3 regions of the Streptomyces sp. NPDC048650 genome follow, and region 2 is predicted to be linked to each of the others. Evidence: riboswitches for the same ligand, from Rfam matches in the RefSeq annotation. Region 2 holds a riboswitch; each other region holds the start of a gene.

Region 1 (10,350 bases), on a different contig from region 2:
CGAGCCGCCGAACGCCTTCGCGTCGCACATCGCGAAGTACTTCGTCAACGCCGTGCGCGAGGACGGCCTGCTGGCCCGCTCCAACGCGGGCGTGGTGTACCTCCCGGGCGCCGCCGGGACGGTGCAGGAGATCTTCGACAACGCGACCCCGAACTACTACGGCTCCCGGGGCGAGCCGACCCCGATGGTCCTGGTGAACCGCGCACACTGGACGGCGAAGCTGCCCGCCTGGCCGCTGCTCCAGGCACTTGCGGCCGACCGTGCGATGGCGGCGCGGATCGCCCTGGTCGACTCGGTGGACGAAGTCCCCGACGCACTGGCCCGGCTGGCCGCCGAGGCGGCTTCCTGACCGGTCACGACAGGTCGCGTGCCACTCCGGCCAGACGGTCCGGCCAGGCACTCCGGCCAGGCGGTCCGGCACTCCGTCGTGGCGACGCTCCGGGTGGCGCGGAGATCCGATTGCCCGGCGGAGGCAACTGCCGGACCCAAATGCACGTCTGCCAAGCCGGGTAATGAAAAGGTAATGCAGGCAGTGCGCGAACGGAGCTCTTGGTGATCATCGGCCTTCTGACGGCCGTAGCGGCATCGGCCTGCTACGGCACGGGTTCGGTCCTACAGGCGGTGGGTTCGCGCAAGTCCGCTCGGCGGGAGGCCGCTGCCGCCTCCACCACCGGCGTCACCCAGCACGGCGGCCCCAGCCTGTCCTCGACCGCCAAGGCCGCCGTGACCTGGGAGTTCATGACCGGCACGGTGCTCGACTTCCTGGGGTTCGCACTCGGCGCACTGGCTGCCCGACTGCTGCCGCTCTTCCTTTCCCAGACGGTGATCAGCGCCAACCTCGTGATCACGGCAGTGCTGAGCATCAAGCTCCTGGGCATCCGGCTCACCCGGCCGGAATGGGTCTCCATCGGGGTGGTCTGCTCGGCACTGGTGTTGCTCGCCACGGCGGCCGGCCCCGAAGGCGGCGGCGACACACCGATCGCCGGACACTGGTGGCTGCTGGCCGCGTCCCTGGCGATCGTCGGCGGCGGCACACTGATCGTGCGGCTGCTGGGCGGCCGTGCCGCGATCCTCGCCGGCCTGCTCTCCGGCCTGGGCTTCGGGGCGCTCGGCGTCGGTGTGCGGGTACTGAACGGCGTCGATCCCCTCGCTCTGCCGTCCCTGCTCGGCGATCCCGCTCTGTACGCGATTCTCGTCGCGGGGATCGGTGGCATGTATCTGCACACCGTCGCCCTGCAGATCGGCTCGGTCAACGGCGCGACGGCGGCTCTGGTGGTGGGCGAGACCGTGGTGCCCGGCATCCTGGGAGTGCTGTGGCTGGGGGATGCCTCCCGGACGGGCTTCGCCTGGGTCGCGGTCCTCGGCTTCGTGGTGGCGGTCGCCGGGGCCGTCGCGGTCGCTTGGTGCGGCGCACCGGATCCCGAGGCCGTACCGGACACGGCCGGTGACGCACACGGCCCGCAGGAGAGTCCGTCCGGCGACCGCCCGGCACCGGACGGCGACGCACCGCGGCCCCCGTCGGCCACCGGCGGCGCCGGTTCCGCCGAGCAGCCCGCCATGCCCCTGACCGGGCAGCGCACCGGCTCCTGACCGGGCAGCGCACCGGCTGCTGACCTACGGCGCGCGGGCGCGCGGTCATTCCGTCGCGGCATCCAGCACGACGACGTCCCGCGCGGCGAACGCGACGCCGACCCGTTCCCCGGTCTCCGGTGCGTCCTGCAGCGCGCAGGCCGCCTCCAACTGCGGCCCCCCGGACGGCTGGAGCATCAGCGCGACATGGGTACCGCGGAACGTCCGCGCGGTGACCGTGCAGGGCAGTCCCTCCGGGGCGGGCGTCAGATGCACTCCGGCGGGCCGCACCAGCAGCCGGCACGGCCCGTCCGCAGTGCCGTCGGGAACCGGCACCTTGCCCCACGGGGTGACGGCGGCCTCACCCTGCACCGTCGCCTCGACGACATTGTCGAAGCCGAGGAAGCGGGCGACGAACTCGGTGGCCGGCCGCCGCCAGACCTCCAGCGGCGTGCCGGACTGGGCGATCCGACCGTCCTGCATCACCACCACCCGGTCGGCCAGGGCGAAGGCCTCCCCCTGGTCGTGGGTGACGGCGAGCACCGTCGTACCCAACTCCCCGAAGAGCCGGCGCAATTCGACGACCAGGCGTTCTCGCAGACCGCGGTCGAGCTGGCCGAGCGGCTCGTCCAGCATCAGCAGCCGAGGCCGCGGGGCGAGCGCCCGGGCCAGGGCGACCCGCTGCTGCTCGCCGCCGGACAGTGCGGCGATGGCGCGCCGCTCCGCGCCCGGCAGTCCGACGAGGTCCAGCAGTTCGGTCACCGTACGCTCCCGGTCGGCGCGCGAGGCGCCGCGCATCCGCAGCCCGAAGGCGACGTTCCCCGCGACGTCGCGCTGGGGGAAGAGCTGGTGGTCCTGGAACATCAGCCCGACGCCACGGCGATGCGTCGGCACTCCGGCCTGATCGCGCCCCTCCAGCAGCACCTGTCCGGCATCGGTCCGCTGAAGCCCCGCCACGACGCGGAGCAACGTGGACTTGCCGCTGCCGCTCGGCCCCAGGACACACACGATCTCGTGCGCGGCCACCGCCAGATCCACCGCGTCGAGCGCGGGACGCCCGCCGGCCCTGTCGAACCGGACGGTCACACCGCCCAGTTGCAGCAGCTGCCGCGTGGTCCCGTCCTGCGCCGTCATCTAGAACTCCCCGGAGTGGTCGATGGGGGTGCCGCCGGCCGAGCCGGCACGGGACCGGGGGCGGAAACGCTCCAGGACCAGCAGGGCCGCGGCGCACACCACCATCAAGATGGTCGACAGGGCCATCGCCTGCCCGTAGTTCGTCTCCCCCGCACGCCCCAGCAGCCGTGCCACGGCCACCGGGAGAGTCGGGTGGTCCGGCCGCGCGAGGAAGACCGTGGCACCGAATTCGCCGAGCGACACGGCGAAGGCGAAGCCGGCGGCGACGAGCAACGCCCGCCGCACCATCGGCAGATCGACCTCGCGCCAGACCCGCCACGGCGAGGCACCCAGGACGGCCGCGGCCTCCCGGAGTCGTCCGTCCACCGCCCGCAGGACGGGCAGCATCGTCCGGACCACGAACGGCACACCCACCAGGGCCTGCGCCAGGGGGACCAGCCACCACGAGGACCGCAGGTCCAGCGGCGGCTTGTCGAGGGTGATCAGAAAGCCGAAGCCGACGGTCACGGCGGACACCCCGAGCGGCAGCATCAAGAGGGCGTCGAAGCCGCGGACGAGCCGGCCGCCCCGACGCGTCAGGGCCGCCGCCGCCAGCCCGCCGACCACCAGCGCGATCAACGTCGCCGCGACGGCGCAGGTGAGGGAGTTGCCCAGCGCTTCGAGCGGGGCCACCGCGAAGGTGCTGTCGGCGGAGGCGGCGGAGCCCAGCGATGCGTAGTAGCCCGTTCCGTAGCCGTCCGGACCGGCGAAGGACCGCTCGGCGAGCACCAGCAGGGGCACGACGAGCAGCACGGCGATGACGGCCAGCGTCCCGCCCAGCAGCGCCCACTGTCCACGGCCGCGCGGTCGCCGGGCGGTCGTCGAGGCGTCCACGAGCCGCAGGGCGGATTCGCGACGGCGCACGGTCCAGGCATGCAGCGCCAGCAGCCCCAGCACGGCCGCGAACTGGAGCAGCGTGAGGACGGCGGCCGTCGGCAGGTCCAGGAAGTCCGCGGTCTGCCGGTAGATCTCGACCTCCAGGGTCGAGAAGGTGGGGCCGCCCAGAATCTGCACGATGCCGAAGGAGGTGAAGGTGAAGAGGAAGACCATCAGCGCCGCGGCGGCGACGGCCGGACCGAGCGCGGGCAGCGTCACCTTCCGCCAGGCGGCGAACCGGCCGGCGCCCAGCACCCGCGCCGCCTCCTCCTGGCGGGGGTCGAGCTGCCCCCAGAGGCCGCCGACGGTCCGTACGACCACGGCGTAGTTGAAGAAGACATGGGCCAGCAGGATCGCCCACACCGAGGTGTCGAGGCGGACGCCCCACAGGTCGTCCAGCAGTCCGCCCCGCCCGACGAGCGCCAGGAACGCCGAGCCGACGACGACGGTCGGCAGCACGAAAGGCACCAGCACCACCGCCCGCAGCAACTGCTTGCCGGGGAAGTCGAACCGCGCGAACACATACGCGCCGGGCAGCGCGATCAGCAGCGTCAGCGCCGTCGAGGCCGCCGCCTGCCAGAGGGTGAACCACAGCACATGGAGCACATCGGGATCGCCCAGGACCGTGGCGATCCGGCCGAGCTGCCACCGGCCGCCGTCCTTGAGCCCCCGCCCGACGATCGCCACGACCGGATAGGCGAAGAACAGCGCGAAGAAGACGAGCGGCAAGGCCATCAGGCCGAGCCGCACCGCCGTTCTCCGTGCGGGCCTCGTGCGCGGGGCGCGGGCTACTTCAGAACGAGCGAGGACCACTGCTTGATCCACTGTTCGCGGTTCTCGGCGATGGTCTCCGGGGGCACCGTCGCCGGCTTGGGGATCGTCGCGCCGTACTTGGTGAACAGCGCCGGCTCCTTGGCGTCCTTGAGCGCGGGGTTGACGAACATCGTCAGCGGCATGTCCTCCTGGAACTTCCGGCTCAGCAGGAAGTCCAGCAGCGCCTTGCCGCCCTTCTCGTTCCGGGCACCCTTGAGCAGGCCACCGAATTCGATCTGCCGGAAGCAGGTGCCGGTCGCGACGCCGGTCGGCGCCTGCCGCGGCTGCGGCTTCTTGCCCGGCACCTCGGCCGGCGGGCTGGAGGCGTAGGAGACCACCAGCGGCCGGTCGCCCTTGGCCTTGCCCGCCGCGGAGCCCGAGAAGCGCTCGTTGTACGCCTGGTACCAGCCGTCGACCACCTCGACGCCGTTGGCCTTGAGCTTCTTCCAGTACCGGAGCCAACCGTCCGTGCCGTACTTCGCGATGGTCCCGAGCTGGAAGGCGAGCCCCGGCGAGGAGGTCGCGGAGTTCTCGGTGACCAGCAGCCCCTTGTACTCGGGCTTGACCAGATCGTCGAAGGTCCGTGGCGGCGCGATCTTGTGCCGGGCGAAGTAGGCGCGGTCGTAATTGACGCAGATGTCGCCGTAGTCGAGCGGCGTGACGCGGTGCTTGCCCTTGTCGAGCTGGAGGCCGGCCGGCACACCGGCCAGCCCCTTGGCCTTGTACGGGCTGAAGATGCCTTCCTTCAGGCCACGCGAGAGCAAAGTGTTGTCGATGCCGAAGAACACATCGCCCTGCGGATTGTCCTTGGACAGGATCGCCTGGTTGACGGCCTTCCCGGCGTCCCCGCCCTTGAGCACCCGGACCTTGTAGCCGCTCTCCTTCTCGAAGGCGGCCAGCACCGTCTTGGAGACATTGAACGAGTCGTGGCTGACCAGGGTGACGGTCTTGGCGTCCTCGTCCGCGCCGCCGCACGCCGCGAGGGCGGTCATCGCGACCACGGCCGCGAGCGCCGCCGCGGTGATCCTTCTGGTGGTACTCACTGATTTCCTCCTGGCTGGCCAGGAAGAGACGCGGCCCCGCCCGGTGCCCACGGCTCGCGACGTCCAACGACGTACGGCCGGCGGGTCCGGGCAGGGCGCAACAGCATGAGTGACTACCGAACTTCCTACCCGGAATGACCCGGGCGAGGTTCAAGGGTCTGCGGGCGCCGTGGCTCTACGACGCTTCCGCACTCTCAGCGCTGTGGCGCTCCCCTGTCGGAATGTGCATTTGTTCGATCACACAGTACCAGCGGGCGGTCAGCGTTCCGAGGCCGCGAGCTGCCCGCAGGCGCCGTCGATCTCCTGGCCGCGGGTGTCCCGGACGGTCACCGGCACGCCGTGCGCCTCGATCGCCTTGACGAACGCCCGCTCGTCCTCGGGCCGCGAGGCGGTCCACTTCGAGCCGGGGGTCGGGTTCAGCGGAATGAGGTTCACATGGACCCGCTTGCCCTTGAGCAGCCGTCCGAGCAGGTCACCGCGCCAGGCCTGGTCGTTGATGTCGCGGATCAGCGCGTACTCGATGGAGATCCGGCGGCCGGACTTCTCGGCGTACTCCCACGCCGCGTCCAGGACCTCGCGCACCTTCCAGCGGGTGTTGACCGGGACGAGCGTGTCACGCAGCTCGTCGTCCGGCGCGTGCAGCGACACCGCGAGCCGGCACTTGAAGCCCTCGTCGGCGAACCGCAGCATCGCCGGGACCAGCCCGACCGTGGACACGGTGATGCCGCGCTGGGACAGCCCCAGCCCGTCGGGCTCGGGGTCGGTCAGCCGCCGGACGGCGCCGACCACCCGCTTGTAGTTGGCGAGCGGCTCGCCCATCCCCATGAAGACGATGTTGGACAGCCGCGCCGGGCCACCGGGAACCTCACCGTCCCGCAGCGCGCGCATCCCGTCCACGATCTGGTGCACGATCTCGGCCGTGGAGAGGTTGCGGTCCAGCCCGGCCTGTCCCGTGGCGCAGAACGGGCAGTTCATACCGCAGCCGGCCTGCGAGGAGATGCACATGGTGACCCGGTCCGGGTAGCGCATCAGCACGGACTCCACGAGCGTGCCGTCGTGCAGCTTCCACAGGGTCTTGCGGGTGGTGTCGTTGTCGCACGAGATGTGCCGCACGACGTTCATAAGGTCCGGCAGCAGCTCCGTCGCCAGCTTCTCGCGCGCCGCCGCCGGGATGTCGGTCCACTGCGCCGGATCATGGGCGTAGCGGGCGAAGTAGTGCTGCGAAAGCTGCTTGGCGCGAAACGGCTTCTCCCCGATCGCAGCCACCGCTTCACGGCGCTCGACAGGGTTGAGATCGGCAAGGTGCCGCGGGGGCTTCTTGGCCCCGCGCGGCGCGACGAAAGTGAGTTCTCCGGGTGCAGGCATGGTGCGTCCAGTGTGGCAGATCGTCCAGGGAGCCCCAGGCGGGAGCGGTGAGGGACCGGTGAGAGAGCGGTCACCCGCTGTGGCCCTCCGTCGCTGGTGGCCACCTTGCGCGGCCCAGGTACGGCAAGGGTTGGCCCAGGTACGGCCCAGGGTTGGCGCCGTGCGCCTCTCCTACACGGTGGCTGCGCTCGGAGCTCTGGCGAAGAAGCCCCGGTCACCGCTGTCAGGTAGGTCACGGCCGGCGCTCCGGTACTTGCCGCCCGCGTCGTCGACCCAGGCGGCAAACGCCTACAAGAAGTCACCGGGCTCGGCGTTGTCCCACGAGGCGACGTTGTCGGCATGGTCATGGTGCGGGGGGCGGACACGCGACGCCGCCTCTTCCCCGCTGTTCACGCGATCAGGAGATGGCGTCATGGGCGTGCGTCCCTCCGCCCCGCACGTCATGCGCCACTGAGCACGGCCGGGGTCAGCCGGTCCACGGAGTCGACGAGTGCGCGCACGGCGGGTGACCAGGGGCGTTCGTCCGGTCCGCACAGGACGAGGCGTCTGCTGTGGTGCGGCTCGATCGGGACGAGGACGAGGTCGGCCGGGACGAGAGGGCGCGCGATCCCCGGCAGGATCGACACGCCCATGCCGGCCTGGACCATGCTGATGAGCGTTCCGAGGTCCCGGATGCGATGGCTGGGGGAAAAACCGGCGCCGGCCGCTTGGTAGATCTTTCGTATGTCGCGTTCGCAGCCGTTCGGCGACAGGATCAGCGGGTCGTCCTCGAGATCCGTCACGTGCAGGGTGCCCTCGCGGGCGAGCGGGTGGTCCTCGTGCAGCAGCGCGAGAAGCGGGTCGGTCGCCAGCAGCGCCCCGGTGCGGGAGGGCGGATCGGCCAGGATGGCGGCGTCCGCGGTCCCGTTCTCCAGCCAGCTCTCGGCCTCCGCGCTGCTGCCTCCGAAGACCCGCACGCAGACGCCCGGCACGTGCTCGGACCAGTAACGCAGCAGCGCGGGCAGCAGCCCTTGGCAGACCGTGGGAGTCGAGGCGAGGCGCACCGTCCCTCCTGTCGCCTGCTCGTGCTCGGCCGCCGTATCGCAGATCGCCTCCGTCGCGGCGAGCGCCAGGCGGGCGTGCGGCAGGACGCTCTCTCCCAGTGCCGTGGTGCGCACGGGTGCGGTGCGCACCAGCAACGGGGCGGCGAGGATCCGCTCCAACGAGGCGACGGCATGCGACACCGCCGACTGGCTCAGCCCAAGATCGGTTGCTGCCGCGCCGAACCCACCGGCCTCCACCACCGCGACGAACGCCCGCAGTTGAGGAAGATTCAGCGCCATGCGTCCCCCTCATGGGCTCATCGATCATATTGGTTGGACTCATTATCTCCGGTCGGGAAGGCTGACGATCGTCCTCACGACAGGGCCGGCGGCTCGGGCGCCCACGTGCCCGTCCTGCGTCGTCACACGTCGCCGTCGCTCGTCGCCGTCGCACCTCGCCGGCACACCCCGTCGTACGCTCCCGCTTCAGAGAGTCGGCCGCGTCATGCCTTTCATCCGAGTCACCGTCTCCGATCCCGAACTGGCCCCGGCGACCCAGCAGGCGCTCGCGGAGGGCCTGACCGACCTGGCCGTCTCCGCTCTCGGCAAGTCCGCCGGACGCACCACGGTCCATGTGCACCTGGTGCCGGGCGACCGCTATTTCGTGGCGGGCCGGCCCATGGATGGGTGCACCGGTGCTCATGTGGAGGTGAGCATCACCGCCGGCACCAACAGCGCTGAGGAGAAGGCCCGTTTCATCACCGAGGCATACGAACTGCTGCGGACGGCCCTCGGTGTGCTCCCCCCGGTGGCCGGGGTGGCGCTGTACGAACTTCATCCCGAAAGCTACGGCTACAACGGAGTCACCCAACTCGACCATTACCGTCAGAGTCGATGACGTCCGCGGGCCGGGGGCAGGGCCGGGGCCAGGTGCCGGGACGCCCGGAGGCACCGGAGGCACCGGAGGCACCGGGCGGACACGACAGGACACCGGAGACGCCGTCCTGCCAGGCCCGGCATCGCGCGCCCCAGGCACACCCACGCGTCCACCGTGGACACCCCCGGCCAGGGCTCTTCCGTGCGCCAGGACATGGCGAGAGGGGCCCACCGCGTACTGCGGCAGACCCCTCAGGGCTCCGGCCCGGCCTCCTGTGCGGTTCAGCCCGAACCGACGAAGACCACGAGCAGCAGCCAGACGACCGGTGCGGTCGGCAGCAGGGAGTCGAGGCGGTCCATGATGCCGCCGTGGCCGGGCAGCAGGGTGCCCATGTCCTTGATGCCGAGGTCCCGCTTGATCATGGATTCGCCCAGGTCACCGAGGGTGGCACTGGCCGCGACGGCGAGGCCGAGCAGCAGGCCCTGCCACCAGATGCCGTCCTTGATCAGGAACTGCATGCACAGGGCGCCGGCGACCATCGCGAAGAGCACCGCGCCGACCAGTCCCTCGCGGGTCTTTCCGGGGCTGATGCGCGGCGCGAGCTTGTGCTTGCCGAAGCGCCAGCCGACCGCGTACGCCCCGGTGTCGCTGACGACGGTCAGCAACAGGAAGGTCAGTACCCGCTGGGGTCCGTCGTCCTCGGCGGCGAGCATCAGTGCCACGAAGGTCGCGAGGAACGGCACGTAGAACGCCGCGAAGATGCCCGCCGTGACGTCCCGCAGATAGTTGTCGGGCGCATCGGTCATCCGCCAGACCAGGACGGCCAGCGCGGTGAGGGCCATCGCCACCCACGCGCCCTCGGCACCCCGGACGTATCCGGCGACGATCATGGCGGTGCCACCCACCGCGAGCGGCACCAGCGGCACGCGGATGTCCTTGCGCTCCGACAGCCGCGAGGTCAGTTCCCACATGCCCACGACGACGGCGATCGCTATGACGCCGATGAAGACCGGCTTGTAGACGAAGAGCGACGCGATGATGATCACGCCGAGGCCGACGCCGACCCCTATCGCGGCACGCAGATTGCGCCCCGCGCTCTTCTTCTTCGGCTTCTCTGGGGCCCGGGAGCTGCCGTGCTCGGGGGAACCGGGGAAAGCAGTGGACATGGGCTCCTGCGGCTCTTCGTCGCGGAAGAGGGGGCCACTCAGTCGAGCAGCCCCCCGGTCGTCCCGGTGATCCCGGTGGTCGTCCTGGTGTCCGCCCGGCTCGGGCACGATGGGCATGGGCCGAGTCTGCGCCGCCTCGCCCCCGTCGTACACGGGACCCGCCGGGGCGGGGGGCGCCGCCCCACGCAGTGTGGGGGCCATTCCCTGATCGGTCGGCCCCCAGTGAGCGGCGCCGGGCGGGGTCCCCCAGGATGACTCGTTCATCAGACCTCGAGGAGCTCGGATTCCTTGTGCTTGAGCAGCTCGTCCACCTGCGCGACGTACTTCGCGGTGGTGTCGTCGAGCTCCTTCTCGGCGCGGCGCACCTCGTCCTCGCCGGACTCCTTGTCCTTGACGAGCTTGTCGAGGGTTTCCTTGGCCTTGCGGCGCACGCTGCGGATCGAGAT
Region 2 (10,350 bases):
ACTCCTGGACGATGCCGGTGACGACACCCATCGCGATATTGATCAGAAACAGCTTGCCCCAGAACTTCGTCGCCTTGAGGTACTTCTGCTTCGCCGTACGCACCCATGCGGTCTCCAGTCCGGCCACGAGAGCGGCGAGAGAGATCGTCAGGGGGACGAACAGGAAGTGGTAGACGGTGGTGATGCCGAATTGCCATCGCGCCAGAGTCTCTGGCGCCAACGCCAGTTCCACGTCGCTTCCTCCTTACGTCGCCGTTGCACCACGGCTACGGCAAAGTCCCTTTTGCGCCGATGACCGACGCAGACCGGGCGTGCGCTTGTGAACGCGTTCACATTCACAAGCATTATTACGCATGGGCTTTCAACCTTCGATAAGGGGGGTACGTGACCGCCGTCACGCAAGATTCCATGGCTCATGCATGTTTATTCCACGTTTACCGCGCGGCCCTTCCGCTGAACTTCAACATATTGTTGAATCCATGGCCATGAAGATTCGCATCTCCTGGCCCGCGGGGCACGTGACCGCGACCCTCGACGAGACCCCGACCGCCACGGCCCTGCTGGCCGCGCTGCCACTCGACGGCACCGCCCACACCTGGGGCGAAGAGGTCTACTTCGACACCGGGCTCACGCCCGCGCTGGAGGCCGGCGCCCGCCAGGTCGTCGAACCCGGCACGGTCGCCTTCTGGACCGAGGGCAACGCGCTCGCACTGCCCTACGGCCCCACTCCGATATCCCGGGGCGACGAGTCCCGCCTCGCCTCCCCGTGCAATGTGCTGGGACGCATCGACGGCGACCCCCGCCTGCTCGCCACCGTCCGAGGCGGCGATCCGATCCGCGTCCACAAAGCCTGAGGCCGCGGGTCGGTCGACCCGCGGCCCCAGCACCGCGCCGCACGGGCAACTCGCCCGCCCCGCAAGGAGTTACAGCGACTTGCGGAACTCCTGCGCGGCCTCCAGGAACAGATCCATCGCCGCGCTCTCACCGATCGTCACCCGCACCCCCTCACCGGGGAACGGCCGCACGACCACCCCGGCCCGCTCGCACGCCGCCGCGAAGTCGACCGTACGGTCCCCCAGCCGCAGCCAGACGAAGTTGGCCTGCGACTCGGGGACCGTCCACCCCTGTCCGACCAGCCCGTCGGCGACCCTGGCCCGCTCCGCCACCAGCGCATCGACCCGCTCCAGCAGTGCCGCCTCGCTGCGCAGCGACGCCACCGCCGCCTCCTGCGCCAGCTGGCTCACCCCGAACGGCACCGCCGTCTTCCGCAGCGCCGCGGCCACCGGCTCGTGCGCGACCGCGAACCCGACCCGCAGCCCGGCCAGGCCGTACGCCTTGGAGAAGGTCCGCAGCACACACACATTGGGCCGGTCGCGGTAGAGCTCGATGCCGTTCGGCACCTCCTCGTCGCGGATGAATTCGCAGTACGCCTCGTCCAGCACCACCAGGACGTCGCTCGGCACCCGGTCCAGGAAGGACTCCAGCTCGGCGCGGCGCACGACGGTGCCGGTGGGGTTGTTGGGGTTGCAGACGAAGATCAGCCGGGTGCGGTCGGTGATCGCGGCGAGCATCGCGTCCAGATCGTGCACCTCGCCGGCGGTCAGCGGCACCTGCACCGGGGTGGCACCGGACACCTGGGTGACGATCGGGTACGCCTCGAACGATCGCCAGGCGTAGATCACTTCATCGCCGGGCCCGGCGGTCGCCTGCACCAGCTGCTGGGCCACGCCCACCGAGCCGGTCCCGGTCGCCAGATGCGTCAGCGGCACCGAGAGATGCTCGGCGAGCTCCGCCATCAGGCCCGTGCAGGCCAGGTCCGGATAGCGGTTCAGGGCCCCGGCGGCGGCCACCGCGCTCTCCAGGACCCCCGGCAGCGGCGGATAGGGGTTCTCGTTGGAGGACAGCTTGTAGGCCGCGGGGCCGTCCGCCGCCGCGGGCCGCCCCGGCTTGTAGGTGGGGATGCCGCCCAGCGCAGCACGCAGCTTCGGGGTCTTCTCGCTCACCGCAGGTCCTCCTCGACCGTCCCGCTCGACTCCAATACTGCATACCTTATGAGGATTGCCCCGGTCGGCGGCAGCCCCAGATTCTCCGGCGGCATCCGTGGGCAGCCTCACGACATCCGCGCACAGGCTCTGCGGAGCGCTCCCCTCTCTGTTACGCGCCGGTGGCTCGCGCCCTGGCGCGCGTCCCTCGTGAAGGTGACTTGAGACCTCTTCGAGACCCGGGCCGATCGCCAGGCGAGGGCACCCGAAAACCCCGCGTATCATCGTCGTGGACGCCAACTACCTTGATTTCAAAGGAAATTGATGGCCCATCACTATGCAGAAACGTACCTTTTAACGAGCCTCGGCGGGGCCCCGCGAATGGCCCTGCCGAGCCCTACTATCGGCTCGCCATGACAGCAGCAGGGAAGCACCAGGTGAGCCGGTCGACCGGCCGCCGGCTGGGACGAGCGGGCATCCGGGACGTTGCCGCCGCGGCCGGTGTATCGATCACGACTGTCTCCGACGCGCTCAACGGCAAGGGTCGGCTTCCGGATGCCACCCGCAGCCACGTCCGCGAGGTGGCCGAGCGGCTGGGCTACCGCCCCTCCGCCGCCGCCCGCACCCTCCGTACCGGCAAGTCGGGGCTCCTCGGCCTGACCGTGACCACGTACGGGGATGAACCTTTCACCTTCACAGAATTCGCGTACTTCGCGGAGATGGCCAGAGCCGCCACCTCCGCCGCGCTGGCCCGTGGCTACGCACTGGTCATCCTCCCCGCGACCTCCCGCCACGACGTGTGGTCCAACGTCGCCCTGGACGGCACCGTCGTCATCGACCCGGCCGACGGCGACCCCGTCGTCACCGAACTCGTCCGGCACGGCATCCCCGTCGTCTCCGACGGCCGCCCCGGCGGCGCCCTGCCGGTCACCGGCTGGGTCGACAACGACCATGAAGCGGCCGTCCTCGGCCTGCTCGACCACCTCGCCGACGCCGGCGCCCGCCGCATCGGCCTGCTGACGGGCACCACCACCGACACCTACACCCGGCTCTCGACCACCGCCTATCTGCGCTGGTGCGAACGCGTCGGCCAGGATCCGGTCTACGAGTCCTATCCGGCACACGACCCGTGCGCCGGTGCCGTCGCCGCCGACCGGCTGCTGGCCCGCCCGGACCGGCCCGACGCCGTATACGGGCTCTTCGACCCCAACGGCACGGACCTGCTGGCCGCCGCCCGGCGCTACGGCCTGCGCGTACCCGAGGACCTGCTGCTCGTCTGCTGCAGCGAGTCCACCGTGTACGCCACCACCGAGCCGCCCATCACGACGCTCTCCCTCAAGCCACGCCGCATCGGAACCGCCGTCGTCCAGATCCTCATCGACGCCATCGAGGGCCTTGACCACGGTCACCCCATCGAACAGGTGATACCGACCGATCTGATCGTGCGGACCTCGTCCCAGCGACGTTCGACGCGGACGACCATCAGCCCCCCTCGGGGACCGGCCGGTACCTGAGCGCACGTCGTCGCGCGACGAATCATGCGTAACATCGCCGTCCACACGCCTCCTTGGGCCAGGAAAAAACAGGGTGATCCCGGGAGAAATCAGCCGCGAACGCCTGGCTCCCGCCGATTGACCACCCCCGGGTGCGTCACAACCCGCGAGCAGCATTCCTATGATGGGCGCACGACACCGCGGACCGCCGTCGACCAGGCAAGGTCCGAGAGGTGCACGGCGGCGCGACGGTGGAGGGGTCGATGACTCAGGGGGCCAGTCAGGGACCCATGGTGTGGACCATGGCGGGACAGATTCCGGCGTCCCCTCCGCCACCCGGGCCACGCTCCGGCGCGCCCGCGGGACCGCCTCCCATGCCACCGGCCGGACCGCCGGTGCATCTGCCCGCCGGGCCGCCGGCCGCACCGCCTCTGGTGCCGCCCCCGGCCGCGCCGGTCGAGCTGCCCGAGGAGTACACCCCGACCGCGCGGGACCTCCCGGTCATCGGTGCGGGCCGTACGGACACCCTCATCGACCGTCCGGCCGCCGACCTCGTGCCGGCGCCCGAGACCGTTCTCGAGCAGGACACGCCCGAGGGCATGGGCCCGCTCTATGTCGTCGGCGACGTCCACGGCTACTACGACGAGCTGCGCGAGGCGCTCGCCGCCGAAGGGCTGATCGACGCCGACGGCAACTGGGCGGCCGGCAACGCCCGCCTCTGGTTCCTCGGCGACTTCACCGACCGCGGCCCGGACGGCATCGGCGTCATCGACCTGGTCATGCAGCTCTCCGCCCAGGCCGCGGCGGCCGGCGGCTACTGCAAGGCCCTGATGGGCAACCACGAGCTGCTGCTGCTGGGCGCAAAGCGGTTCGGCGACACCCCGGTCCAGTCCGGCGCCGGCACCGCCTCCTTCCAGGCCGCCTGGCTGCTCAACGGCGGCCAGAAGTCGGACATGGACCGCCTGGAGGACCACCACCTGCAGTGGATGGCCCGCCTGGACGCCGTGATGGAGGAGGACGGGCATCTGCTCGTGCACTCCGACACCACCGCCTACCTCGAGTACGGCGACTCCATCGAGGCCGTCAACGACACCGTCCACGACGTGCTCACCCGCAGCGAGGCCGACGAAGTCTGGGATCTCTTCCGCAAGTTCACCAAGCGCTTCGCCTTCCGCGACGAGTCCGGCTCGGAGGCCGTGCGCGAACTCCTGGACGCCTACGGCGGCGAGCGCGTGGTGCACGGCCACAGCCCGATCCCGTACCTGCTGGGCGAGGTCGGCGCCGAGGACGGCGAGAGCGACGGAAGCGCCGTCGACGGCCCGCACGTCTACGCCGAGGGACTCGCCATCGCCATGGACGGCGGCGTCACCATGGCCGGAAAGCTGCTCGTCGTTCAACTTCCGCTGGCCGGCTGAGCCTTCACCCGGCAGCCGTCCGCCGGCCCGGTGACGGGTCGGCGGACCGGGCCGGCCGGGCGGATTCCGGTCGCGGCATTACTCAAATTCCGCAAACCCACTGTCACCCCCCGGCGGAGGCGCTCTACCATCGGGCTATCCGTAGCAGGCTCTCCTCCGTTTCCGCCCACAGCCCGGCCCAGCCGGCCCGTACGGCCCTACGGAGCATCGGGGGATCCACATGAACAGCGCTCCGCACCTGCTGAACGAGGACCGCGAGGAGTTCGCGCGGCTCCTCGATGAGGCACTGCGCACCGCCGGACACCGCCCGGACAGCCCCACGTCCGCCGCCGGAAAACACCTCGGCGCCGAGCAGTTGCGCACGATGGCCCTCAGCGCCACCACCGCCATCGCCGCCTGCGCGACGGCCGAATACCAACGCTACGTCCAGCTCCGCAGCGCCTTGCGCGCACCCGCTACGGCGCCCTCCGAGGGCGCGGAACGGGTATCGGAACCGACGGGGGAGAGCGGCGAGGCGACAGCTTCGGCCAGCGGCGCGGGGCCGGGCGACACCACGTCCATATCTCTGTCCCCGGAGGCGGCCGGCGCCGGGCTGGCCGCCATGATCGCCGTCCTGGTGCCGGTCCTGGCCGGTATCGCGGCCATCCTCTTTCTCCTCATCGGCTACATCCTGCGCGCCGTCAGCCCCGACAAGTCCATGGCCCAGCCGCTGATCAGCGTCGGCTGGATATTCGCCGCGCTGACGGCGGCCGGCTCCCTTGCGGCCATGGGCGGCCTCGTCATCACGGCCCTGCGCAACGGCTCCGCGTCCGCCCACGCCACCAGAGCGAACGAACTCCTGGCCGTGGACCTCGACCGCGCCCGCGACGCCTGGCGCCACGCCCTCCTCGAACGCGGCCTCCTGCCGTTTCTCCGTGAGGCACTCGCCGACGCCACACCCACCGCCGACCCCGCCCGGTACGTTCCCGGCCCCGCCCCGCAGTCCCGCATCCCCACCCTGGGCTACAGCCGCCCCGCCTTCAGCAGCCGGGACAACGGCCCGTCGGCTTCGCGCCCGCGCTATTCCAGTCCGGACTTCACCAGCCCGGAACACGGAGGGCGGGACGCCGACGAGGCATCCACGGAGTGACTCCTGGCTCCGCAGGGCCGGTCCGGCACAGGGGGCGACCACGGGCAAGCGGTCAGGAGGGCCGCAGGGCGTACGACGCCGCCATGACGCGAAGACCGGCGCCGCCGAGGCGGTCAGCCCCGGCGACGCCGGTCCACACGGGCGGAGATCCTCCTGCGGGCGTCAGTCCGCCATCGGCAGATACACGCGGTTGCCGCTGGCCGCGAACTCCTTGGACTTCTCCAGCATGCCGGCCTCGATCTCGCCGGGAGTCGCGTCCGCCTCACCGCCGAACTGCTCGGTGATGCTCCGGCTGATCTTCATGGAGCAGAACTTCGGGCCGCACATCGAACAGAAATGAGCCGTCTTCGCCGGTTCCGCGGGCAGGGTCTGGTCGTGGAACTCGCGGGCGGTGTCCGGGTCGAGGGCCAGATTGAACTGGTCCTCCCAGCGGAACTCGAAGCGCGCGTCGGAAAGGGCGTCGTCCCAGTCCTGAGCGCCCAGGTGGCCCTTGGCGAGGTCTGCCGCGTGGGCCGCGATCTTGTACGTGATGACGCCGGTCTTCACGTCGTCGCGGTCCGGCAGGCCCAGGTGCTCCTTGGGCGTGACGTAGCAGAGCATCGCGGTGCCCCACCAGGCGATCATCGCGGCGCCGATACCGGAGGTGATGTGGTCGTAGGCCGGTGCGATGTCCGTGGTCAGCGGGCCGAGTGTGTAGAACGGGGCCTCCTCGCAGATCTCCTGCTGGAGGTCGATGTTCTCCTTGATCTTGTGCATCGGGACGTGCCCCGGGCCCTCGATCATCGTCTGCACGCCATGCCGCTTGGCGATGGTGTTGAGCTCACCGAGCGTCCGCAGCTCCGCGAACTGGGCCTCGTCGTTGGCGTCCGCGATGGAGCCGGGGCGCAGACCGTCACCGAGCGAGTAGGTGACGTCATAGGAGGCGAGGATCTCGCAGAGCTCCTCGAAGTGCGTGTAGAGGAACGACTCCTGGTGGTGCGCCAGGCACCAGGCGGCCATGATCGAGCCGCCACGGGAGACGATGCCGGTCTTCCGACGGGCGGTGAGCGGCACATAGCGCAGCAGCACACCGGCGTGCACCGTCATGTAGTCGACGCCCTGTTCGGCCTGCTCGATGACGGTGTCCTTGTAGATCTCCCAGGTCAGCTCCTCGGCCTTGCCGTCGACCTTCTCCAGGGCCTGGTAGAGGGGGACGGTGCCGATGGGGACCGGAGAGTTGCGGAGCACCCACTCGCGGGTGGTGTGGATGTTCCGGCCGGTGGAGAGGTCCATGACCGTGTCGGCGCCCCACTTGGTGGCCCAGGTCATCTTGTCCACCTCCTCCTCGATGGAGGAGGTGACGGCCGAGTTGCCGATGTTGGCGTTCACCTTCACCAGGAAGTTCTTACCGATGATCATCGGCTCGATCTCCGGGTGGTTGATGTTGGACGGCAGTACGGCGCGGCCCGCCGCGATCTCGTCCCGGACGAACTCGGGCGCGACGTTCTCGCGGATGGCGACGTACTCCATCTCCGCGGTGATCTCGCCTCTCCTCGCATAGGCGAGCTGGGTCACCGCGGCACCGCCCCGGCCTCGGCGCGGCTGGCGCGGGCGGCCGGGGAAGACCGCGTCGAGGTTCTTGAGGCCACCGCGCGGCGAGGTGTGCTTGAGCCCGTCGTCCTCCGGGCGCAGCGGGCGGCCCGCGTACTCCTCGGTGTCGCCTCGGGCGATGATCCAGTTCTCCCGCAGCGGTGCCAGTCCGCGGCGGACGTCGGTGTCGATGTTCGGATCGGTGTACGGCCCGGACGTGTCGTACAGCGTCACGTCCTTGCCATTGGTGAGGTGCACCTTCCGGACGGGGACCCGGAGGTCGGGCCGCGAGCCGGAGACATAGCCCTTGTGCCAGCCGATCAACGGCCGGCCGCCGTCGGCGCTCTCGCCGCCGCTGGCACCGTTTTCGGGCGTGCGTGCATCCTGCAGAGTCATGAAGACCCAACTCCCTACGCCGGCATTACCCGGTAACAGGTTCGGCGGTCGACGCAGCGGCTTCCGTCCGCCGACGTTTCACGTGAAACGCCGCTGGGACGAAGGTCAGCGCCCTCTCAGCCCGGTGCTCCGAGCTCCCGCGATTGCAAAGGTGCCACCACGGTAGCGGCCGATGCGGCGGAGTGAACAGGGGGCCCGGGAGTTCTTGCAATGATCGGGCGGTGACCTCTCCCGAACCGCATCCGCCCTCCACGGCACATTCGCACGCCCACGGACATGGGCCGGCGGCGCCCGTCTCTCTTCATCTGCGCAAGGTCATCGCGGCGATTCTGATCCCGTTCGCGGCAGCAGTGGTGATCGGTCTGGTCGTGTTGTGGCCGGGGGGCGCTCCGTCCCACAAGCCGTCCGGCGTCGGCTTCGACCAGCCCACCGAACAGGCCCGAGTGGTCACGGTGAAGGAGGTGAACTGCGCGGATGTGCATGCCGAGCAGCAGCCTCAGCCGCCAGGGCCGCAGAGTTCGGCGCCGCCCGGGGGAGCGGCGACATCGCAGAACTGCGAGCAGGCGACGATCAAGGTCACCACGGGTGAGAACGCCGGGCGCACCTTCCGGACGGTGGTGACGCCGGACGCGTTGCGGCACTACACGACCGGCCAGGGTGTGGTGGTGGCCTACTCCCCCAAGGCACCGAAGGAACTGCAGTACTCGGTCACCGACGTAGACCGGACGCTGCCGATGTGGGTGCTGGCCGGCATCTTCGCCTTCGCCGTCGTGATCGTCGGCCGGTTGCGCGGGGTGCTCGCGCTCATCGCGCTGATCGCCAGTTTCGTGGTCCTGACGTTGTTCATCCTCCCGGCCATCCTCCAGGGCTCCAATCCGCTGGTGGTGGCGGTGATCGGCGGCAGCGCGATCATGCTCATCGCCCTCTACCTGTGCCACGGGCTGACGGCGCGGACCTCGGTGGCGGTGCTCGGCACGCTCGCCTCGCTGCTGCTGATCGCCGTGCTCGGTTCGGTGTTCATCGACTGGGCGCTGCTGACCGGCAATACGGACGACACGACGGGGCTGGTGCACGGCCTGTACCCGGACATCGAGATCCGCGGTCTGCTGCTGGCCGGGATCATCATCGGGTCGCTGGGTGTGCTCGACGACGTGACGGTGACCCAGACCGCCGCGGTGTGGGAGCTCAAGGAAGCCGATCCGTCGGCGAGTTGGCGCAAGCTGTACAGCGCGGCCATGCGGATCGGACGGGATCACATCGCGTCCGTCGTCAACACCCTCGTGCTGGCCTATGCGGGCGCGGCGCTGCCGTTGCTGTTGCTGTTCTCGATCGCACAGAGCAGCGTGGGGACGGTCGCCACGAGCGAGGTTGTCGCGCAGGAGGTCGTGCGCACGCTGGTGGGCAGCATCGGGCTGGTCGCCTCGGTGCCGCTGACGACGTTGCTGGCGGCGCTGGTGGTCTCGGCGGACCGCCGGGCGCAGGGCGAGCCGGGGATCGCTCCGGGTGCGCTGCCGGCCGCTGCGCAGGGCCGGGCCGGGCGGCGTGGCTCACACGGCAGGCGCCGCAAGCGGTGAGGGCCGCCCACGGTGATCGCAGCCGTGGGCGGTGCGTGCGGAGGACGGTTCGGCGTGCGGACCGTCGGACGGGCCCGCTCCCGGTCAGCCCGCCGGCGCCTCCGTGAGGATCCGGTCCAGTACGGCCTCCAAGGTGTCGCACACCTCTTCCTCGCCGAGCGGGACCAGGCGGTCCGTACGGTCCAGGAAGGCGACCAGTGGTGGCGCGCCGGCCCGGAACAGGGCCCGCTCGCTGCCCACTTGGAGATTGATGAAGACATCCCCGAGGTGTTCGCCGGTCGACGGCTCGATGTGCACATCCCCCTCGCCGGACGCCCGGCTGAGCCCGTCCAGCAGGAGTTCGCGGCTGAAGACCCAGGTCACAGGCATATCGCCGGGGAGATCGAAGGTGAAACGGACGGCAAACGGATCGGCGATGTCGAAATCCAGCTGCACCGGGATCCGGAACGCGAGCTCCTCGGACACGAGAAAGCTCATGATCACTTCTGCCTGAACTGTGTCGGTCATCAACCACTGCCCCGCTATTGATCGGAGATGGCCGGGAATCATCCCCACTAGCCGTATTGACGCCATCGTCTGTCACGTGCAAGCAGATCACAAGGAGTGAGTTTTCAGATACTGATAGAGAACGCGAGTGTCGTTAGCGTCATCTCCGCCATTCTGCGTAGTTGATCCGTGACGTTACGCAATCGATGCAGTTCGTCGGCCGGAAGGGAGACCGCCAGCGCTGCGGCCGCCGAGCCGACCTGCACAGGGATGGCCGAGCACACGGTGCCCAGGGCATATTCCTGC
Region 3 (10,350 bases), on a different contig from region 2:
CCACCGGCGCCACCGACGAGGTGCCCGCCGCGCTGCAGCGCCCCGATGTGCTGATCGCGGCCGCGGTGCTCTTCGTGTGCGAAGCCGTCGCCGACAAAGTGCCCTACGTGGACTCGGTGTGGGACGCCGCCCACACGGTGGTCCGGCCCGTCGCGGGCGGCGTCGTGGCGGCGCTGCTGGCCGGGCACGACGGCTCGCTGCCGCAGCTGGCGGCCGGCGCGGTGGGCGGTGCCACGGCACTGCTGAGCCATCTCGTCAAGGCGGGCACGCGGATCGCGGTCAACACCTCGCCGGAGCCCGCGAGCAACATCGTGCTGAGCCTGGCCGAGGATCTGGGCGTCGCGGGGCTCATCGCCTTCGCCGTCTTCCACCCGGTGATCGCGGCGGGCATCGCGGCGGCGCTGCTGATCGGCGGCATCACGCTGGTGATCTTCATGTGGTCGCGGATCCGCCGGTTCCTGCGCCGCCGGCGGGCCCGCCGCGCGGAGCGGCGGCCGGCCACGGCGGACGCCGTACCGCCGACGGGCTGAGCCGGGGCCGGGCGGGAGCACCGCGCGGGACGCCCCGGCCCCGCGGGCGTTGTCAGCGGTGCCGGATAAAGTCGCAGGCATGGCACGGATTGCGGTGATCGGCGCCGGGATGGGCGCGATGGCGGCCGCTGCCCGGCTGGCCGTCGCGGGCCACCGGGTGGCGGTGTACGAGCGCGGTGCAACGCACGGCGGCGCACTGGGGCGGTACGCACGGGACGGTTTCACCTTCGACACGGGGCCGGGCCTGCTGCATCTGCCCGCCGTCTACCGCGATCTGTTCGTCAAGACCGGCCGGGAGCCGCTGGAGAGCTGCGTCGAGCTGGCGCAGGTCGATCCCGCAAGCCGCCATGTCTTCGCGGACGGCACCTCGGCCCCACTGCCCAACGCCTCCCGGGCCGGCGTGATCGAGGCCCTGGACGCAGCGCTGGGCGCCGGCGCGGGCGAGCGCTGGAGCGCGTTGGTCGGCCGCGCCCGCGAGGCGTGGGACGCCACCCGTCGCCCGCTCCTGGAGGAACCGCTGTGGCCGGACTGGCGGGTGCTGGGGCGGGATCCGTATCCGGCCCTCCGCCGGCGCGGGCTGTTCGGGCGCGGCAGGGGCCCCACGACCGCCACGCTCGCCGAGGTGGCGCGCCGCGAGCTGACCGACCCCCGGCTGATCGCCCTGCTGGAGAGCCATGCGCTGGCGTACGGCTTCGACCCGCGCAGCGCGCCCGCCGGTGCCGCCGTGCTCCCGTACATGGAGCAGACCTTCGGGAGCTGGTATCCGCGCGGCGGCATGCGGGCGCTGGCCGATGCGGTCCATGAGCGCGCTCTGGCGCGCAAGGTGGAGTTCACCTTCGGCGCCGAGGTGACGGGGATCGTGGAGAAGGACGGCAGGGCGGCCGGCGTCGAGCTCGCCGACGGTCGGGTGGCGGAGGCGGAGGTCGTGGTGGCGGGCATCGATCCGGCGCGGATCGCCGGGCTGTGCCGGGGCCGGGAGCCCTGGGGCCCGGACGACGTACGCCCCGGCCCGCGGCCGGGCGACCGTGCCGCGGCCCGGCTGACGGTCTGTCTGGCGCTGCGCGGGGCGCGCCCGCAGGACGCCGTGCACCGGACGGTGGTCCACACCGCGGACCGCGGCGCGGAGCTGGCGGCCGTGTTCGGCGGCGCTCCCGGGACGCGGGACGCCGGTGCCCGGCCCACGGTGACGGTGCTGCGCCCGGACGACGCCACCACCCGGCCCGACGCGGGGCACGAGGCGGTGACCCTGACCGCGGCGGTGGCCCCGCCCGGCCCGGAGGGCCCGACCGCGGCCCTGACACAGGTCGCGGACCGGATGGCCGAGGCCGCCGAGGCGGCGGTGCCGGGCCTGCGGGAGCGGATCCTGTGGCGGGAGGTACTGCCGCCCGCAGCGGGGGAATCGGTGCCCGGACCGGCGCTGGCGGGGCAGCAGGGGCGCTTTCTCCGGCCCGGCAACCGCACCCGGATACCGGGGCTCTACGCCGTCGGCGGCCGGTCGCACCCGGGCGGCGGGCCGGCCCACGCAGGGATGTCCGGTGCCATCGTGGCGGGCCTGATCGTGAACGGCGACGACTGGCGCGGCTCGACCTGAACCCCTGACACACCGGCCGGGGCCCCGGCCGCCGGGCGGCTCAGTAGCGGTACTGCTGCTCGTCGTAGCCCTGCTGCTGGTAGGGCGGGTACGGCGGCTGCTCGGGCGGGAGCTCGCCGTCGCGCTGCTGCGGCACCCAGACGCCGTCGGGCGGTGTCCCGCCGTAGCCCTGGCCGGGGCTGCGGCCCTGGTCGTCGTACTGTCCGGCCGGGTAGGTCGACTGGCCGTAGGGATCGGGCTGCCCGTACGGGTCGTAGGGCGCGGAGTAGGGCAGGCCGTCGGCGTACGGGGCGGCGTAAGGCGCCTGCCCGCCCTGGCCGCCCTGGCCGTAGGGGTCGCCGTACGCCGCGTACGGGTCGGCGTAGGCGCCCGCCGGGGGCTCCTGGCCCGTGGCGTTCTGACCGTAACCGCCGTCGTACGCATAGCCGTTGGTGTCGCCTGCGACGTTGCCGTAGGGGTCGTACGGGGCGTAGCCGGGGTCCTGGGGGCCGCGGGCATCGGGGCTGTAGATGCCGTACTGGCCGGTCTCCTCGGGCATCGGCTGCGGGGCGTAGACGGCGCCGGTGTCGTACAGGCCCTGGCCGGCGTAGGAGTCCTGCGCGGGATACCCGACCTGCCCGTCGTAGGGGCTCTGGTACGAGTCCTGCGCGGGGTAGGAGTCCGGCGCGGGGTAGGCGTCCTGGGCGGGGTAGGCGTCCTGGGCGGGGTAGGCGTTCGCCCCCGGGTACGCGTAGGCGTCCGGTGCGCCGGAGGCGTTCTGTTCCGGGTAGGCGTCCTGGCCGCGGAAGCTGTTGGCGCCGGCGAAGACGCTCTCCTCCTCGCCCGGACCGGTGCCGTCGGTGGCCGGAACCTCCTCCAGCCCGGAGACCTGAAGGGTCGGTTCGGCCGCGGGGGCGGCGCCCGCGCGACCGCGGCGGCGCCGGCTCTCGCGCGGTTTGCCGCCCAGGGCCCAGCCGGTGGAGAACCCGCGCCGGAAGGAGAGCGTGACGTTGGTCTGGCCGACGGCGAAGGCGATCAGCCCCACCGCGATCACGATCACCTGCGGCAGGGCGACGCCGACGACCACGCCGAGGAAGCCGACGAAGGCCAGCAGCCGCCAGCGCAGCCGGGCCTTGTACTGGAGCAGCACCTCGGCCAGGAGCCAGACCGCGACGAGTCCGAATGCGATGTAGAGGATCGTCCAGCCCATATACGCCCCTCTTCCGCCGCTGTCCGGCCACCGTAGATCAGGACTGCTGGTGCAGCCCCAGATTCTCGTAGATCTCCAGGGTCGCCGTGGAGTGGTTCAGGGTAATGAAGTGCAACCCCGGAACGTCCTCGGCCATCAAGCGCGCACACAATTCCGTCGCGTACTCGATGCCAATGGAGCGTACCGCCGCCGGGTCGTCCTTGACGGCCAGAATGCGGTCGGCCAGCTCGGGCGGGAACGCAGCATTGCTGAGCTGCGCGAAGCGCTCGATCTGGCGCACGTTCGTGACGGGCATGATCTCCGGAATGATCGGCGTCGAGCAACCCGCAGCGGTGACCCGGTCGCGCAGCCGGAAGTAGTCCTCGGGGTAGAAGAACATCTGGGTGATGGCGAAGTCGGCGCCGGCCCGGCACTTGTCGACGAAGTGCGTGACGTCGGTGTCCCAGTCCGAGGAGCGGGGGTGCATCTCGGGGAAGGCGGCGACGCCCACGCAGAAGTCGCCGGACTCCTTGATCAGTCGGACCAGGTCGGCGGCGTAGTCCACGCCCTGCGGGTGGCGCACCCAGTCGCCCATCGGGTCACCGGGCGGGTCGCCGCGCAGCGCGAGCATGTTGCGGATACCGGCGTCGGCGTACTGCCCGATGACATTGCGCAGATCGGCCAGGGAGTGGTTGACGGCGGTCAGATGGGCGACCGGGGTGAGGGTGGTGTCGGTGGCGATGCGTTCGGTGGCGCGCACCGTGCCCTCACGGGAGGTGCCGCCGGCGCCGTACGTCACGGAGACGAAGGTCGGGGAGACGGCCTCGATCCGGCGAATGGCGTTCCACAGGGTCCGCTCGCCCTTCTCGGTCTTCGGGGCGGCGAACTCGAACGAATACGACTGCTTGCCGGAAGCCAGCAGCTCGCGCACGGTGCGTGCGCGATCAGTCCTGGTGGAAGCTGTACCTAGGGCCATACGGGCAGGTTAACCAGAGGCCCGGCGCACACCAACCGGCGGACGCATTTGTCCACCCGTTGGACATCTTCCCGGCCACCAGCCGTCCGGAATTCGCCTCCCGGCCCACCCGCGGGCCCGCTAGGACGCCTGGGCGCCCCAGGTGCGGATCCGCTTCGCCAGCTCCGCGGCGGCCGTGCCCGGGTCGTCGGCCTCGGTGATCGCCCGTACGACCACGACGCGACGGGCGCCGGCCTCCAGGACGTCGTCGAGATTGCCGGCATCGATCCCGCCGATCGCGAACCAGGGGCGCTCGGGGGCGCGCCCGGCGGCGTATCGGACCAGATCGAGGCCGGGGGCGTGGCGGCCGGGCTTGGTGGGGGTGGGCCAGCACGGGCCCGTGCAGAAGTAGTCCACTCCCGGCTCGGCCATTGCAGCGTCCACCTCGGCCTCGGCGTGGGTGGAGCGGCCGAGGAGGACGTCCTGGCCGAGGACGGCGCGGGCCGCCGGTACCGGGAGGTCGCCCTGGCCCAGGTGCAGCACCTGGCTGCCGATGGCGTGGGCGACGTCCGCGCGGTCGTTGACCGCCAGCAGCTTGCCGTGCCGCCGGCAGGCGTCCGCGAAGACCTCCAGGTGGCGCAGCTCCTCGCCGGCCTCCATGCCCTTGTCGCGCAGCTGGACGATGTCCACGCCCGAGGCGAGCACCGCGTCCAGGAACTGCGCCAGGTCGCCCTGCCGCTTCCGGGCGTCCGTGCAGAGGTACAGCCGGGCGTCGGACAGGGCCTGTCGTGCGGTGGTCATCGGGCGGTCTTCCCCCAGATCGGGGGCGTATGGGCCGGAGCTCCGGCCCATACGCCCCAAGGATGCGGTTTACGGATTCGGGTGCGGTGGCGTCAGACGGCGAGCGCCTGCGCCCGGCGCTTCACCTCCGTGCCGCGGTTCTCGCGCAGCGCCTGCGCCGGGGTGCCGGGCAGGGTTTCGTCGGGCGTGAAGAGCCATTCCAGCATCTCGTCGTCGGCGAAGCCGTCGTCGCGCAGCAGGGTCAGGGTGCCGACGAGGCCCTTGACGACCTTGCCGTCCTGGATGAAATCGGCGGGCACATGGAGCGCCCTGTTCTCGCCGCGGCGCACCGCGATCAGCTGGCCCTCCTTGACCAGCTGCCGGACCCGCGTCACTGCGATGCCGAATTCTTCGGCGATGTCGGGGAGGGTGAGCCAGGCGGGAACGAGTCCATCGATGTTTGCGTCAATCTCGGTCACAGGACAAGCGTGCCACCTCGGACTGACAGCCGGTAGCCGGGATCGCCGTCCGGGCCGTCCGGCACCCCGGAGGGTGATGCCGCGCACCCGGTCAGCGCGCCGCCGCCTTCAGCGGAAGGGTGGCGTCCGCGGCGCGGTCGCGGTCGAGGGCGGCGCCCTTCTCGATGAGTTTGCGCCCCTGGGCCAGGTCGCGGGGGCGGCCGACCGCGAGCAGGGCGGCCAGCCGGTTCTCGCGCAGCCACAGCACGGCCCAGGAGGCACCGGCCGGGTCGCCGCGCCAGATCGTCTCGTCGGCGCCCTCGTGGTGGCCCGCGTACTGCACGAACCGCCCGAACTGCTCGGACCAGAAGTACGGGACCGGGTCGTAGACCACGCCCTCCGCGGCGCCGCGCGTGATGTTCTCGGCGACCGTACGGGGGCCCTGGAGGGCGTTGTCCCAGTGGTGGATCAGCAGCCGGCGGCCGTAGCGGGCCGACGGGAAGGAGGCGCAGTCGCCGACCGCGAAGACGTCGGGGACGGAGGTGCGCAGCTGGTCGTCGGCCAGTACGGAGCCGTCCTGCGGCGAGAGGGCCACGCCGGAGCCGGCCAGCCAGGCGGTCGCGGGGCGGGCACCGATGCCGACGACCACGGCGTCGGCGGGGAGGGTGGTGCCGTCGGCGAGGGCGACCTCGCCGGAGGAGACGGCGGCGACCCGGGTACCGGTGCGCAGCTCGGCGCCGGCGTCCGCGTACCAGGCGGTCATTCGGTCGGCGACCTCGGCGGGCAGCGCACCGGCCAGCGGGCGGTCGGCGGCCTCGACGACGGTGACCGTGGAGCCCGCCTCGCGGGCCGCGGTGGCGAATTCGGCGCCGATCCAGCCCGCGCCGACGACCACGACCCGCTGCCGGGCGGCGAGCACCGACCGCAGCCGCTCGGCGTCGTCGAGGGTGCGCAGCAGGTGGACGCCGGCCCGGCCCTCGCTGCCGGGCAGCAGGACGGGGTCGGCGCCGGTGGCGAGCACCGCGTGGTCGTAGGCGATCGGGCCCTCGGCCGTGTCCATCTCGTGGGCGCCGGGGCGCAGGGCGGTGACCGGGCGGCCGAGGTGCAGATCGATACCGAGGGCGGCGAAGTCGATGTCGAAGGTGGCGCCGTCGGCCGTGCCGAGCAGCAGTGCCTTGGACAGCGGGGGGCGGTCGTAGGGCTGGTGCGGCTCGTCGCCGAGCAGGGTGATCGCACCGCGCCAGCCCGCCTCGCGCAGGGCGACCGCGGTCTGCACGCCGGCGATTCCCGCGCCGGCGATCACGACGCGCGGCGTGTGGTCAGGGTCCTGGGAGGACTTGCTCTGCTCGCTCACCCGATCACTGTAGGACGGTGGGAGAGGCCGCCCGCAGCACCGCGCAAGGAGATCTCTGACACAGCGTCACGGACGGTGACGCCCCGGACCGGGCCCGGGGGCGCTGTCCCATGGCGCCTTACGGCGCGTCGCGGACCCGTATTAGGGTGACGGGCACACGCACTCGCGGGAGCCCGGACGCACCGGGCTGAGAGGGAGGCTGGCCGGCCTCCGACCGTACGAACCTGATCCGGGTCATGCCGGCGAAGGGAGGGGCTGGACGCCCATGCATCCACCTGCGACACGCTCCGCATCAGCCACGGGCCACCCTGACGTCCTGGTCATCGGGGGCGGCATCATCGGTCTGGTCACCGCCTGGCGGGCGGCCGGCCGCGGTCTGACCGTCGCGGTCGCCGACCCCGATCCCGGTGGCGGCGCCGCCTGGGTGGCGGCCGGCATGCTGGCCGCGGTCACCGAACTCCACTACGGCGAGGAGGTCCTGCTCGGCCTCAATCTGGCCTCCGCGCGGCGCTATCCGGACTTCGCCGCCGAGCTGGAGGAGGCGAGCGGGCAGCAGACCGGCTACCGGCGGTGCGGCACGCTGGCCGTGGCGCTGGACGCCGACGACCGTGCCCATCTGCGCGAACTGCACGCGCTGCAGAACCGCTCCGGACTGGACTCGCAGTGGCTGACCGGGCGCGAGTGCCGCCGTCTGGAGCCGATGCTGGCCCCCGGGATCCGGGGCGGGCTCCGGGTCGACGGCGACCATCAGGTCGACCCACGGCGGCTGGCGAGCGCGCTGCTGGTCGCGTGCGAGCGGGCCGGGGTGGTCTTCCACCGCTCCCGGGCGGAGCGGCTGACGGTCGACGGCGGGCGCGCCTCGGGTGCCGAACTCGCCGGGGGCACCCGGCTGCCGGCCGGTCAGGTCGTGCTGGCCGCGGGCAGTGACAGCGGGCGGCTGGCCGGGGTGCCGCAGGCGGTGCTGCCGCCGGTGCGGCCCGTCAAGGGGCAGTTGCTGCGGCTGCGGCTGCCGCGGGTGCCGGCCGGGAGCCCCCCGTTCCTGTCGCGCACCGTACGGGCCGTCGTGCGGGGCAATCCGCTCTATCTGGTGCCCCGGGAGAACGGCGAGCTGGTCGTGGGGGCCACCAGCGAGGAGCTGGGCTGGGACACCACGGTCACCGCGGGCGGCGTCTACGAGCTGCTGCGCGACGCCCACGAGCTGGTCCCGGGCATCACGGAGCTGCCGCTGGTGGAGACCTGCGCCGGACTGCGGCCCACCTCCCCCGACAACGCGCCGCTGCTCGGACCGACCGACCTGCCCGGCCTGCACCTGGCCACCGGGCACTTCCGCAACGGCGTGCTGCTGACGCCCGTCACCGGCGAGGTGATGGCCGAGGTGCTGGCCGGCGGGAGCCTTCCGGACGAGGCCCGCCCCTTCTCCCCCGCGCGCTTCACCGCCCACCGGGCCGAGCACGCCCACGTCCCAGAGGAGCAGCCCGTATGAGTGCCCCCCCTTCCACGGTGTCCGTGTCGGTCAACGGCGAATCCCGCCGGATCCCCGGGGACCTGACCCTCGACCGTCTCGTCGCGACGCTGACCCGGGCGTCCGCCGGGGTCGCCGCCGCGGTCAACGAGACGGTGGTGCCGCGCACCCAGTGGCCCACCACCCCGCTCGGCGACGGCGACCGCGTCGAGGTGCTCACCGCGGTCCAGGGAGGCTGATCCGGAACATGGCGGACGATCTGCTCACCATCGGTGACACCACCTTCACGTCCCGGCTGATCATGGGCACCGGGGGCGCGCCCAGCCTCGACGTCATGGAGCGGGCGCTGCTCGCCTCCGGTACGGAACTGACCACGGTCGCCATGCGGCGGCTGGACCCGACCGTGCAGGGCTCGGTGCTGTCCGTGCTGCGGCGGCACGCGATCCGGGTGCTGCCGAACACCGCGGGGTGCTTCACGGCGGGCGAGGCGGTGCTCACCGCCCGGCTGGCCCGGGAGGCGCTCGGTACGGACTGGGTCAAGCTCGAGGTGGTCGCCGACGAACGCACCCTGCTGCCCGATCCCGTCGAGCTGTTGGACGCCGCCGAAACCCTGGTGGACGACGGTTTCACGGTGCTGCCGTACACGAACGACGATCCGGTGCTGGCCCGGAGGCTGGAGGAGGCGGGCTGCGCCGCGATCATGCCGCTGGGCTCGCCGATCGGGTCGGGCCTGGGCATCCGCAACCCGCACAACTTCCAGCTGATCACGGAGCGGGCGGGCGTTCCCGTCATCCTGGACGCGGGTGCGGGCACCGCATCGGATGCCGCGCTCGCCATGGAGCTGGGCTGTGCGGCGGTGATGCTGGCGTCCGCGGTGACCCGGGCGCAGGAGCCGGAGCTGATGGCCGAGGCGATGCGGCACGCGGTCGACGCCGGACGGCTGGCGTACCGGGCGGGCCGGATCCCGCGCCGCCACTTCGCGCACGCGTCCTCGCCGGCGGAGGGCGTCGCGGCGCTGGACCCGGAGCGGCCCGCCTTCTAGACGGCGGACGGGTACACCCTCGCCGGGTACCCCCTGGGGGTGCACCCGGCGAGGTCTGTGGGTGCGGCGCATCCGGGCGACCCCCTCTCCCGGCACCGCTCCTGGCACCGCTCCCGGCACTGTTCCTGTCACTGTTCGGCTGCAGTCCGCCCCGAGTGACCGCCGCGGCGTCGGAGCAGCCGGTAATGCCTCGTAGACTCGTCTGCCGTGGATACGACCCTTCAGGACCCGCTCGAGGGCCAGCTGCTCGACGGCCGCTACCGCGTTCAGGCGCGCATCGCCGCCGGCGGGATGGCCACGGTCTATCGGGCCTTGGACACCCGGCTCGACCGCGTACTCGCGCTGAAGGTGATGCACCCGAGCCTGGCCACGGACGCGGCGTTCGTCGACCGCTTCATCCGGGAGGCCAAGTCGGTCGCGCGCCTTTCGCACCCGAACGTGGTGGGCGTCTTCGACCAGGGCACCGACGGCACGTACGTCTATCTGGCGATGGAGTACGTCGCCGGGTGCACACTGCGCGATGTGCTGCGGGAGCGGGGCGCGCTGCAGCCGCGGGCGGCGCTGGACATCCTGGAGCCGATCCTCGCGGCCCTGGGTGCCGCGCACCGCGCCGGTCTCGTGCACCGGGACATGAAGCCGGAGAACGTCCTGATCGGTGACGACGGCCGGGTCAAGGTCGCCGACTTCGGCCTGGTGCGGGCGGTGGACACCAACACCACCGCCTCCACCGGCTCCGTCCTGGGCACCGTGTCCTATCTCGCCCCCGAGCAGATGGAGCACGGCACCGCCGACGCCCGGGTCGACGTCTACGCCTGCGGTGTGGTGCTCTACGAGATGTTCACCGGCGGCAAGCCGCACACCGGTGGCTCCGCGGCGCAGATCCTCTACCAGCATCTGCACGAGGACGTCCGACCCCCGTCCACCCTGGTGCCCGGCCTGGCGCCGCAGCTGGACGATCTGGTGGCGCTGGCCACCGCCCGCGATCCGCAGCTGCGCCCGCAGGACGCGGC

Evidence for each region. Region 2 has a riboswitch for thiamine pyrophosphate ahead of thiC (phosphomethylpyrimidine synthase ThiC). Riboswitches for the same ligand answer to the same signal wherever they lie in the genome.
Region 1: linked by a shared signal. The riboswitch ahead of ACGFML_RS05570 (thiamine ABC transporter substrate binding subunit) and the one ahead of thiC (phosphomethylpyrimidine synthase ThiC) in region 2 are both predicted to bind thiamine pyrophosphate.
Region 3: linked by a shared signal. The riboswitch ahead of thiO (glycine oxidase ThiO) and the one ahead of thiC (phosphomethylpyrimidine synthase ThiC) in region 2 are both predicted to bind thiamine pyrophosphate.

What each region holds. Positions count from the first base shown of each region.
Region 1 is NZ_JBICVM010000001.1:1,210,301-1,220,650, reverse strand. Features, by position in the region: gene ACGFML_RS05590 (LOG family protein) at 1-349, shown strand, start outside; gene ACGFML_RS05585 (hypothetical protein) at 553-1,590, shown strand; gene ACGFML_RS05580 (ABC transporter ATP-binding protein) at 1,636-2,703, opposite strand; gene ACGFML_RS05575 (ABC transporter permease) at 2,704-4,368, opposite strand; gene ACGFML_RS05570 (thiamine ABC transporter substrate binding subunit) at 4,407-5,474, opposite strand; TPP riboswitch at 5,579-5,699, opposite strand; gene rlmN (23S rRNA (adenine(2503)-C(2))-methyltransferase RlmN) at 5,733-6,839, opposite strand; gene ACGFML_RS05560 (LysR family transcriptional regulator) at 7,280-8,161, opposite strand; gene ACGFML_RS05555 (4-oxalocrotonate tautomerase family protein) at 8,367-8,759, shown strand; gene ACGFML_RS05550 (phosphatidate cytidylyltransferase) at 9,020-10,168, opposite strand; gene frr (ribosome recycling factor) at 10,168-10,350, opposite strand, start outside.
Region 2 is NZ_JBICVM010000006.1:107,216-117,565, reverse strand. Features, by position in the region: gene ACGFML_RS18445 (cytochrome ubiquinol oxidase subunit I) at 1-232, opposite strand, end outside; gene ACGFML_RS18440 (cyclophilin-like fold protein) at 486-854, shown strand; gene hisC (histidinol-phosphate transaminase) at 924-2,003, opposite strand; gene ACGFML_RS18430 (LacI family DNA-binding transcriptional regulator) at 2,396-3,496, shown strand; gene ACGFML_RS18425 (metallophosphoesterase) at 3,850-4,890, shown strand; gene ACGFML_RS18420 (hypothetical protein) at 5,111-6,019, shown strand; gene thiC (phosphomethylpyrimidine synthase ThiC) at 6,182-7,984, opposite strand; TPP riboswitch at 7,979-8,135, opposite strand; gene ACGFML_RS18410 (YibE/F family protein) at 8,206-9,558, shown strand; gene ACGFML_RS18405 (SsgA family sporulation/cell division regulator) at 9,643-10,065, opposite strand; gene ACGFML_RS18400 (IclR family transcriptional regulator) at 10,170-10,350, opposite strand, start outside.
Region 3 is NZ_JBICVM010000011.1:214,084-224,433, forward strand. Features, by position in the region: gene ACGFML_RS28210 (DUF4126 domain-containing protein) at 1-530, shown strand, start outside; gene ACGFML_RS28215 (phytoene desaturase family protein) at 610-2,121, shown strand; gene ACGFML_RS28220 (hypothetical protein) at 2,162-3,310, opposite strand; gene metF (methylenetetrahydrofolate reductase [NAD(P)H]) at 3,348-4,265, opposite strand; gene thiE (thiamine phosphate synthase) at 4,386-5,045, opposite strand; gene ACGFML_RS28235 (Rv2175c family DNA-binding protein) at 5,138-5,503, opposite strand; gene ACGFML_RS28240 (NAD(P)/FAD-dependent oxidoreductase) at 5,595-6,836, opposite strand; TPP riboswitch at 6,992-7,104, shown strand; gene thiO (glycine oxidase ThiO) at 7,102-8,319, shown strand; gene thiS (sulfur carrier protein ThiS) at 8,316-8,537, shown strand; gene ACGFML_RS28255 (thiazole synthase) at 8,546-9,340, shown strand; gene pknB (Stk1 family PASTA domain-containing Ser/Thr kinase) at 9,548-10,350, shown strand, end outside.